DNA from 2 places in the Janthinobacterium sp. C22 genome. Region 2 is predicted to be linked to the other one. Evidence: predicted binding sites of a transcription regulator. Region 2 holds the regulator's gene; the other holds the start of a gene.
The links. The regulator FNR, encoded in region 2, switches genes on or off when oxygen is low (the NO sensors DNR and NnrR bind a similar motif). The targets are predictions, from matches to a motif close to TTGATNNNNATCAA.
Positions count from the first base shown of each region.

Region 1: cydD (thiol reductant ABC exporter subunit CydD) is a predicted target of FNR. The motif match lies at 3,920-3,933, and genes of this name have one in related genera.

Region 1 is NZ_CP193659.1:4,823,065-4,828,629, reverse strand. It holds gene folP (dihydropteroate synthase) at 1-243, shown strand, start outside; gene glmM (phosphoglucosamine mutase) at 282-1,619, shown strand; tRNA gene ACRHIG_RS22580 (tRNA-Pro) at 1,755-1,831, shown strand; tRNA gene ACRHIG_RS22575 (tRNA-Arg) at 1,926-1,999, shown strand; gene ACRHIG_RS22570 (hypothetical protein) at 2,081-2,260, opposite strand; gene ACRHIG_RS22565 (PEP-CTERM sorting domain-containing protein) at 2,429-2,995, opposite strand; gene ACRHIG_RS22560 (GbsR/MarR family transcriptional regulator) at 3,308-3,859, opposite strand; gene cydD (thiol reductant ABC exporter subunit CydD) at 3,997-5,565, shown strand, end outside.
Region 2 is NZ_CP193659.1:703,810-709,374, reverse strand. It holds gene ccoP (cytochrome-c oxidase, cbb3-type subunit III) at 1-477, shown strand, start outside; gene ccoG (cytochrome c oxidase accessory protein CcoG) at 482-1,864, shown strand; gene ACRHIG_RS03185 (FixH family protein) at 1,919-2,443, shown strand; gene fnr (fumarate/nitrate reduction transcriptional regulator Fnr) at 2,570-3,328, opposite strand; gene ACRHIG_RS03175 (cache domain-containing protein) at 3,568-4,599, shown strand; gene ACRHIG_RS03170 (hybrid sensor histidine kinase/response regulator) at 4,569-5,565, shown strand, end outside.

The DNA of each region.
Region 1 (5,565 bases), 2.6 Mb from region 2:
GAACAGAACTATGCTTTATTGCGCGCCACGCGCCAGCTGCGCAGCGAACTGGACCTGCCCGTGCTGGCGGGCCTGTCGCGCAAGTCGATGATCGGCGCCGTGACGGGTCGTCCCGTCGAGCAGCGCCTGGCCGGCAGTGTTGCCGGTGCGCTTGCTGCGGTAGCGCAAGGCGCAGAAATTATTCGTGTGCATGATGTAGCCGAAACCGTCGATGCCCTGAAGGTCTGGCGCATGGCGCACTGAAGCTGTAAGATTCATTATAAACAACAAAAGAGAAATTTATGACGCGTAAATATTTTGGCACCGATGGCATCCGCGGCCTGGTGGGCACGGCTCCGATCACCCCCGACTTCGTCATGCGCCTCGGCTATGCGGCCGGCAAGGTGCTGGCCAAGTCGCAGGGCGGCAAGGCGCGCCCGACTGTGCTGATCGGCAAGGACACGCGCATTTCCGGCTACATGCTGGAAGCGGCGCTGGAAGCGGGCCTGTCGGCCGCCGGCGTGGACGTGATGCTGGCCGGCCCCATGCCGACGCCGGCGATCGCCTACCTGACGCGGGCGTTGCGCCTGTCGGCCGGGGTGGTTATTTCCGCCTCGCACAATCCCTACCATGACAATGGCATCAAGTTCTTTTCCGGCCAGGGCACCAAACTGCCCGACAGCGTGGAACTGGAAATCGAAGCGGCGCTCGACGAGCCCATGGCTTGCGTGGCGTCGGAAAAGCTGGGCCGCGCCAAGCGCCTCGACGATGCCCAAGGCCGCTACATCGAATTTTGCAAGGGCACCTTCCCGAACGAGCTGGACTTGCGCGGCCTGAAGATCGTCGTCGATTGCGCGCATGGCGCCGCCTACCATATCGCGCCGCACGTCTTCCATGAGCTGGGGGCGGAAGTCATCGCCATCGGCAACAAGCCCGATGGCTTCAACATCAACGCGGGCTTTGGCGCCACGGCGACCAAGGCCATGGCCGAAGCCGTCGTCGAGCACGGCGCGGACCTGGGCATCGCCCTCGATGGCGACGCCGACCGCCTGATCATGTGCGACGCCACGGGCCGCTTGTATAACGGCGACGAGTTGTTGTACGTTATGGTCAAGGACCGCCTGGCGACGGGCCCCGTGGCCGGCGCCGTGGGTACCCTGATGACGAATATGGCGCTGGAAGTGCTGTTCAAGCAGCAGGGCATCGGTTTTGCGCGCGCCAAGGTGGGCGACCGCTACGTGCTGGAAGTCATGAAGGAAAAGGGCTGGATACTGGGCGGCGAGGGTTCCGGCCATCTGCTGTGCCTGGACCGCCACACGACGGGCGACGGCATCGTCTCCGCGCTGCAAGTGTTGTCCGCGCTCAAGCGCAGCGGCCAGAGCCTGCAGCAATGCCTGGCCGAACTGGTGCTGTTCCCGCAAACCCTGATCAACCTGCGCGTGGCGCCCGGTTTCGACTGGCAGAAAAATGCCGCCATGGTGGCCGAGAAAGAGCTGGTCGAGGCCGAACTGGGCGACACGGGCCGCGTGCTGATCCGCGCTTCGGGCACCGAGCCGCTGATCCGCGTGATGGTCGAGGCGAAAGACAAGGAGAAGGCCGAGAGCATGGCGCGCCGCATCGCCGACAAGGTCGCCAGCTGAAAACGCCCAGGGCGGCGTTGTACTGCCTTGCCCTGAACGTTTTCAGCAAGCACCCAAGCGGGAGCGATAGTTATTTCCACCTAATTCGTCTATGGCAATTGACGAAATTGTGGGGAGGCGTTATTATCTTGTCTTCGGAGTGTGGCGCAGCCCGGTAGCGCACCTGGTTTGGGACCAGGGGGTCCAAGGTTCGAATCCTTGTACTCCGACCAAAGTCATAAGCGGGCTGTCAGAAATGACAGCCCGTTTTCTATTCTGCGACGCCTTGGCATTGCTGGCGCGCATAGACTAAAATGCTGCACCTTTCCGCCCATCGTTCAACGGATAGGACAACGGTCTTCTAAACCGTGAATGGGGGTTCGATTCCTCTGGGCGGACCAGTCCTTGCTGGTCATGCAGTCGACAAGCTGTCGCATTGCCATCCTTCTTCATCTCTGTTCATCGTTTGCCTGCAGGCCGTGTCACGGCTGCGCAAACAGCACCACGCTCAGCAAGTACAGCAGCGGCGCCGCGCACAGCAGCGCAGAGATTACCGCTCCCATTTTCTTGTTGGCCAGCCGGGCCAGGCGCAGCCGTTCCCGCACGGGCAGGTGCTGGCGGATCACGCTGCGCGCGCGTGGTCGAAACGGTTGTTCGTGCATGAGCTCTCCCTCGTCGATCAGCAGTTGATGCCGTCGAGCATAGCGAGGGGATCTAAAAATGGTGTAAACAGTGGACCTGGCGCCGCAAACGCGGCGTAAAGATGCGGCTGGCATTGAAAGCGGCAGCGGGCACGGTGCACCGCTGCCGTCATGAGGCTTTGATGATGCTTACTTTCCCTGGCGGCGGCGTGCCATGAAGCCCAGCAGGCCCAGGCCGGCGAGCAGCATGGCATAGGTTCCAGGCTCCGGCACGGCGGAAATGAAGGCCCTGTAGTTGCTCAGATCCTTGGGCAGGCCCTCGATCGTGAAGGTGGTGCCGGCAGCCACGGGTGCGGCCCAGTGGAATACCAGTTCGCCCTGGCCGAAATGGATGGCCAGATAGTCATAGGCGGCCGCGCTCGTATAGGAATTGACCCCGCCGCTCAAGCCCGCCGTGGTGCCGGCAGTGCAGCCCGACGTGGCGCTGTCGCAATATGAAACGGCGGCGCCCAGGCTGCTGCCGAACACGCCATTGATATAGCCCTGGATGTCCGAGGGGCTCTGCGGCACCAGATTATCGTCATAATATTTCACCTCCAATGCCGGCGATGGCGAATAGGTGACGGTGCTGCCGGCGATGACGAAACCGCTGGCCGGCCCCACATCGACCCAGGTGGCCGCTTGCGCCGCACTTGCCAGTACAGTCATTGCGGCCAGCATGGATGCCTTGACGGCAATGCTCTTTATGCTTTTCATGAAAATCCCCTTGTGCTTGAGACAGTTGCTTCATCGTGTAGGGATGCGTCCCTGCCTGCCGTGGAAGTCATCCCATTGCCCGTTTTTAGCTATCTTTTTAGCTACTTCCTGCGCGTACTGAGTACGCAAATGCAAGCTTACTCTTGATGTAAATTAATACAATTTAAATAATACTATTGGTTCAGTTGACAACATCGCATACGGCTATGTACGGCTGTGCCAGCGATAGCCAACATGGCAGGAGGAAATGGCGTGACAAGGCGCGCCAGCTTGTGCTAACGACGTCCTTGCTTGGGAGAGGGGAGGCGGGTTTCAGTCGCTGTTGTTGCTGACGCCAAACAGGCGATCCTTGGCGTTGAGCAGCTTTTGTACCTTGGCGCCCATTTTCATCAGTTGCGCCATCGATTCGGGCGACAGGCGCTGCAAGTCGTCGAACCAGGTGTTGGCCAGGTCGACCAGTTCATACATTTCGCGCATGCGCTCCTGCGCATATTGATCCACCGGTTCCGTGGCCGGCGCCAGCAGCGCTTCGCGCAGCACCGTCAGGGTGGGGGCCACCTCGCGGCGGCGGCGCTCGGCGGCCACCACGCGGAAGATTTGCCACACATCGCCCAGCGAAGAAAAATATTCGCGCCGGTCGCCGGGAATGCGCGACTGGCGGATCAAGCCCCAGCCCTGCAATTCCTTCAGGCCGATGCTCACGTTCGAGCGCGAGAAACTCAGGTGTTCCGCGATTTCATCCGCGTGTAAAGGATGCTCCGCGACAAACAACAAGGCGTACACTTGCCCCACCGTGCGGTTAAAGCCCCAGCGGCTGCCCATCTCGCCGAAATGGCTGACGAAGGTCAGGATCAGCGGCGTCATTTGGATATTTTGAGTTTTCATAATTATCTGAATTTTTTCACGCCAAACCGCCAGGGTCAATTGATATATGTCATGTTTCGCAGTATTATACAAAAAATCGAATTTACAGAAAATTCTGAAAACTCAAAAAGTATAAGATGACGACCTCGCCACTGTCCTTGCCCCGCTTTATTCTTCCCCGTGCCGCCAGCCTGGCGCAAGGCGGCGCCGCCTTGCTGTGGCTGCCGCAAGCGGCCTTGCTGGCCTGGGCCGTGCAAGCCATGCTCGATGGCGCACCGTGGCGCGCGGCCCTGTGGCCGGCCGCCGGCGTGCTGCTGCTGGGCGTGCTGCGCGCCGGCTGCGAAGCGTGGGGCGCGCGGCGCATGTATGCGGCGGCGCGCGCGCACCTGTCCACCTTGCGCGGGCAAGTGGCGCAGGCGCTGGCGCGCCGTTCGCCGCTGGACCGCCGGCGCGCGCAGTCGGGCCAGGCGGCCAGCGTCATCGCCGAGCAGGCCGAAGCCATCGTGCCGTATCTGGTGCGCTACAAGCCGGCGCGCTGGAAAGTCATGCTCGTGCCGCTCGTCATCCTCGCCGCCGTGACGCCGCTGTCGTGGACGGCCGCCCTGATCCTGCTCATCGCCGCGCCCCTGATTCCCGTCTTCATGGCCCTCGTGGGCATGGGCGCGCAAGCGGCCAGCCGCGCGCAGATGGTGGAAATGGGCGGCATGAACGCCTTCCTGCTGGACCGCCTGCGCGGCCTGGCCACCTTGCGCGCGCTCGATGCCGTCGATGCCACGGCCGCGCGGCTGGACGCCTCGTCGCAATCCGTGCGCCGGCGCACGATGGTGGTGCTGCGCATCGCCTTTTTGTCGTCCGCCGTGCTGGAACTGTTTTCCGCGCTGGGCGTGGCCATGGTGGCAGCGTTCATCGGCTTCTCCCTGCTGGGCAGTCTCGATTTCGGCACCTGGGGCCGCGAACTGAGCCTGGGGCAGGGCTTGTTCATCCTGCTGCTGGCGCCCGCGTTCTTCGAGCCGCTGCGCGAACTGGCCGCCGTCTGGCACGACAAGGCGGCCGGCGAGGCAGGCCTGGCCGGACTGCACGACCTGGCGGGCGAGGGCGTGCCCCTGCCTGGCTTCGGTGCGGAAGTGGCTGCCGTCTCCGCCGCCGCCATGGCGGTGGCGCCGCCGCCCGCCATTGACATCCATCAACTGCGCTTTGCCCATCCCGGCGAAGCGCCCGTGTTCGACGGCTTCGACTTGAGCGTGCGCGCGGGCGAACACGTGGCCCTGCTGGGCGCCAGCGGCGCGGGCAAGACCACCTTGCTGTCCTTGCTGGCCGGCTTGCTGCCCGCCAGCGGCGGCGAGCTCCGCATCGGCGGTGTGCGCCTGAGCGACAACACCGTGAATACCTTGCGCCAGCGCATGGCGTGGATGGGCCAGCGTCCGCACGTGTTTGCCGCGTCCGTCAGCCAGAACGTGACCCTGGGCCGCGCAGGGGCGCAGGCCGCGCACGTGACGCAGGCGCTGCACCTGGCCGACCTGGCCAGCGTGGCGCAGGCGCAGCCGGCCGTCATGCTCAGCGATGGCGGCCAGGGCCTGTCCGGCGGCGAGGCCGTGCGCCTGGCGCTGGCCCGCGTGGCCCTGCATCCGCATGCGGACTTGCTGCTGGTCGATGAACCGACGGCCCACCTGGACAGCGAAACGGCGGCGCGCGTCACGGACGCCTTG
Region 2 (5,565 bases):
CACGGTTCGGATGCGCGCGGCAACAAGGGCTTCCCCAACCTGACGGACAAGGACTGGCTGTATGGCGGCGAACCCGACATCATCAAGACCACCATCATGCACGGCCGCAATGGGCAGATGCCGCCGATGGGCGCCGCGCTGGGCTCCGAAAAGGATGTCGAGAACGTGGCCCATTACGTGCTGAGCCTGTCCGGTTCCACCTCGGACCCCGTCAAGTCCGTGTTGGGCAAGGCCAAGTTTGGCGCCTGCATGGCCTGTCACGGCGCCGATGCGAAGGGCAACCAGATGCTCGGTGCGCCTAACCTGACGGACAAGGTGTGGCTGTACGGCGGCAGCGCCGATACCATCATGGAAACCGTGCGCAAGGGACGCAGCAACACCATGCCGGCCTTCAGCGATTTCCTCGGCGAATCCAAGGTACACGTGCTGTCGGCGTATGTCTGGAGCCTGTCGAATCCCCAGACGCCCGTGAAATGATGTAATGGAACCTCAAGTCATCAAGATGTATGCGGCCCGCGAGCAAATCTACCCTCGCGAGGCCAAAGGACGCTACGCTACCTGGCGATGGGTATGCGTATGGCTTACCCAGCTCGCGTTCTACGGCTTGCCGTGGTTGACCTGGAATGGCAGGCAAGCCCTGCTGTTCGATTTGACCACGCGCAAGTTCTACATTTTCGGCGTCGTGCTGTGGCCCCAGGATTTCATCTATCTGGCGGCCCTGCTGATCATCTGTGCGTATTTGTTGTTCCTCGTCACGGCCATTGCCGGGCGGGTATGGTGCGGCTTTTCTTGCCCGCAAACGGTATACACGGAAATCTTCCTGTGGGTCGAACGCCGCATCGAGGGCACGCGCAGCGCGCGCATGGCCCTCGACAGGCAGGGTCCCTCCGTGCGCAAGGCATTCAAGAAGACGGCCAAGCACCTGGTCTGGGGCGCCATCGCCCTGTGGACGGGCTTTACCTTTGTCGGCTACTTCACGCCGATCAAGGAACTGGCGCGCGAGGTGACCACCCTCAATTTCGGTCCCTGGGAATGGTTCTGGGTCTTGTTCTACAGCCTGGCAACCTACGGCAACGCAGGCTGGCTGCGCGAGCAGGTGTGCAAATACATGTGCCCCTACGCGCGCTTCCAGAGCGCCATGTTCGACCAGGACACGCTGATCATCACCTACGATGCCAAGCGCGGCGAACCACGCGGCGCCATGAGCAAGAAGGCTGGCAACAACGACAAGCTGGGCGACTGCATCGACTGCACCCTGTGCGTGCAGGTGTGTCCGACCGGCATCGATATCCGCAACGGCCTGCAGTATGAATGCATCGGCTGCGCCGCCTGCGTCGATGCCTGCAATACCGTGATGGACAAGGTCGAACGGCCGCGTGGCCTGATACGCTACAGCACCGACCATGCGATGGAAAACAACTTCAATTCGAAGCAGATCCGCCAGCGCGCCATGCGCCCGCGCGTGCTGATCTACACTTCCATCCTGGCCCTGATCATCATCGCCGTGTGTACTTCGCTGGCCCTGCGCACGCCGCTGAAAATGGACGTGATCCGCGACCGCGGTTCGATGGGACGCGAAGTGGAAGACGGCATGATCGAAAACGTCTACCGCCTGCAGATCATGAACACCTCCGAGCAAAGCCAGCATTTCAAAATCAGCGCATCCGGCTTGCCGGGCCTGACCTTGCTGACACGCGAGGAAGTGACGTTGCAGCCGACGGAAACGCTGGGCTGGCCGATCCGCCTGCGCGTGCCGCACGGCGTCGGCGAGAAGGGTTCGAACAAGATTGCAATCGAATTGCACTCGCTGGACGACCCGTCGCTGCACGTGCGCGAAAGCGCGGTCTTCATCGTGCCGCGCTAATGCAGGAAGGCCGGTCCCCGCATGGGGGCCGGCCATTTACACAGGAGAAATAGCATGTCCGACAGTCTGAAACTGCAAGCCCCCGTTGCCCCGTGGTACAAGCACCGCTGGCCATGGCTGCTGATGATCGGTCCCGGCCTGTCCGTGGTCGTCGGCAGCTTCATGGGTTATATCGCGTTTACACAACCCGATGCGCTGGTGGTGGGCGACTATTACAAGCAGGGCAAGGCCATCAACCAGGATTTGAAGCGCGACACGATCGCCAGCGACCTGGCCATGGATACGACCCTGGCGTATGACGTCGCCGCAGCGCGCCTGAGCGGTTCCGTGCACAGCTTCGGCAAGGCGTACCAGAGGCCTTTGCTGCTGCACCTGGCGCATGCGACCCTGCCGGAAAAGGATATCAAGCTGCTGGTGCAGCCCGATGCGGCCGGCAATTTTTCCGTGGCGCTGCCGATGCTCGAACGCAGCCGCTGGCAGGTGCTGGTGGAAAATGACAAGCGCGAGTGGCGCCTGTCCGGTATCTGGACCTGGCCGCTGCAACGCAGCATCGCGCTGCACGCGGATGAAGAGCTATAACGTACAGCGCCGGGAAAAAACCGTAGCGAGCGGCAGTGATTTGTGGCTGAGAAGCGCAGCTGTGCTAGAGCACAGCGAGCATCGCAGGCCGCAAAGCGCGACGCGCAGTAGGTTTTGACGGTGCTGTTATTTGCAGACGTCCGTGCCGGCCGTAATGGCCTTCAATTTCGCCGGCTGCAGGATCTCGATCTCTCGGTTGGAGACGCGCAGCCAGCCTTCCTTCTTGAATTTCGACAATAAACGGCTGACGCTTTCGATGGTCAGGCCCAGGTAGTTGCCGATTTCCTCGCGCGACATGCGCAACTGGAATTTACTGCTCGAATAGCCGCGCGCTTCATAGCGCGACGCCAGGTTGACGATGAAGGCGGCAAAGCGCTGCGTCGCCTGCATATTGCCCAGCAACAGCATCACGCTTTGCTCGCGCGTGATTTCCTGGCTCATCATGCGGTGGAAATGGCGCAGCAGGGTCGGCATGTTGCCCAGCAATTGTTCCAGGCTGGAAAACGGGATTTCACACACTTCGCTGTCTTCCAGGGCCACCGCATTACAGTGGTGGCGGTCGGCGCTGATGGCGTCCATGCCCAGCAGTTCGCCAGCCATCTGGAAACCCGTCACCTGCTCTTCGCCGCCCGGATTGATCTGGTAGGTCTTGAAGTGGCCCAGGCGGATCGCGTACAGGTTCTGGAACGAGTCGCCGATGCGGAACAGCGAGGCGCCGCGCACGATCTTGCGGCGGCGGCCGATGATCTGGTCCAGCCTGTCCATGTCGCCCACATCGAGGCCCATCGGCAGGCACAATTGATGCATGCTGCAGGTCGAGCATCGCGCACGCAACGCTTCCACGGTCACTGTGGGCAAGGTTGGAGTGAGTAGCGCTTCAGTCATGTCGGTACCTTTTAGAAAATGCAACAACAAGTTTACTGCATACAGGGTTGCCGTGTGCCAATTTCACCGCAATTTCACCGAATAAACGACGTCCCGCCTTTAATTATATGGCAACATCGTCAAAAGCCCATGCGGAGAGGGCAATTTGCGTGGCGGCGCTTGCCAAGCTGGGGTATTGATAGGAAAATTCCTGACAGCATTATTTGCCGCCTGTGCCGCCCGGTACTGAAAAGGAAATCATGAAGCCTCTCGGCATCAAAGCAAAAGTCGCGCTGGCCACCAGCCTGACCTCGATCGCCATGATCGCGCTGGTCACCATGATCCAGGTGCAGCACATGCGCGACGATTTCACCCGGGTACTGCTGAGCCAGCAGTCGTCCCTGATCAGCCGCACCGCCGCCGAGCTCGACGACAAGCTGGGGATGCTGCTGCAGATCGTCACCCTGACGGCCCGGCAGCAGCCGCCGGAACTGATCGCCCAGCCCGCCCAGTTGCGCGAATACTATTCGCGCCGCTCGATGCTGGTGCTGTTCGACGACGTGCTGGTGCTCGACGCGCACGGCGCCGTCGTGGCCGACATGCCGGAAGTGGCGGGGCGCGCCGGCATCAACGTCGCCGAGCGCGAGTATTTCCAGACCGTGCTGCGCACGCGCCAGCCCATGATCACCGAGCCGATGCTGGGCAAATCGAGCGGCATGCCCATCGTGCAGATGGTGGCGCCCGTGCTGGCCGCCGACGGCCAGGTGGCCGGCGTGGTGATCGGCGTGCTGCGCCTGTACAAGGACAACCTGCTGGGGCGTTTGCGCTCGGAAAAGATCGGCAAGAGCGGCTATTACTTCATCCTCACGCGCGGCGCCGTGCCGCGCTACGTGCTGCACCCCGATACCAGCCGTTTGCTGCAGCCGCGCCTGCCGAACGCCAACCTGACGACCACTCAGCTGCTGAAGGACGATGGCGAAGGCAGCATGGTCAGCACCAACAGCCGCGGCATCACGGCCGTCAACAGCTTCAAGCGCCTGAAATCGGTGAACTGGCTGCTGGCCGCCTCGCTGCCCCTCGACGACGCCTTCGAACCGTTCGACGGCGTGCTGTACCGGCTGGTGCTGTGGAGCATCCTCGCCTCGCTGCTGGCCGCAGCCGTGCTGGGCTGGGTCACCGTACGCCTGCTGTCGCCCCTGGTGCGCCTGCGCGACACCCTGCAGGCGCTGCGCACCAGCGGCAGCCGTTTCACCCCGTTCCCGTGCAGCAGCGCGACGAGATCGGCGAGCTGACGGAAGCCTTCAACGGCCTGATGAGCGAACGCGACCGGCTGCAGCAGGAACTCGAATCGCGCGCGGCGGAGCTGGAACAGGAGCGCGACCGGGCCGAGGCGGCCAACCGCGCGAAGAGCGATTTCGTGGCCAACATGAGCCATGAAATCCGCACGCCCCTCAATGCCGTGCTGGGCATGGTGTATTTGCTGGGCAATACCAAGCTCGATACGGAACAGCGCAAGTATCTGACCATGGTGCGCGTGGCGGGCCAGTCGCTGCTGGGCATCCTCAACGACGTGCTCGATTATTCGAAGATCGAGGCGCGCCGCATGGAATTGTCGCCCGTCGAATTCGACCTCGACGAGGTCATGAACACGCTGGCCACGACGATGACCATGAATGCGGGCGAAAAGGAGCTGGAACTGGCGATTGCCGTCGAGCCCGATGTGCCGCGCCGCCTCGTGGGCGACGCCCAGCGGCTGCAGCAAATCCTCGTCAACCTGGCCGGCAACGCCATCAAGTTTACCGAGAGCGGCGAAGTGGTGGTGGCCGTCAGCCTGGCCGAGAAAGAGAACGGGCGCGCCTGGCTACGCTTCGAAGTGCGCGACACGGGCATCGGCATGACGGAACTGCAGCAACAGCAGCTGTTTGCCGCGTTTTCGCAGGGCGACCAGAGCATCACGCGGCGCTTCGGCGGCACGGGCCTGGGCCTGGCCATCAGCAAACAGCTGATCCACATGATGGGCGGCGACATCGCCGTCGCCAGCAGCGAAGGCAAGGGCAGCCGCTTCTGGTTCAGCGTGCCGTTCGACATGCTGGCGCAGCCGGCCGAAACGCGGCGCACGCCCACCCTGGGCCAGCTGCGCCTGCTGGTGGCCGACGACAACCGCACCACGCGCGAACTGATCGTCAAGCTGATCGAGGCATGGGGCTGGCTGGCCGACGAAGTGGACTCCGGCTTTGCCGCCATCGAACTGTACCGCG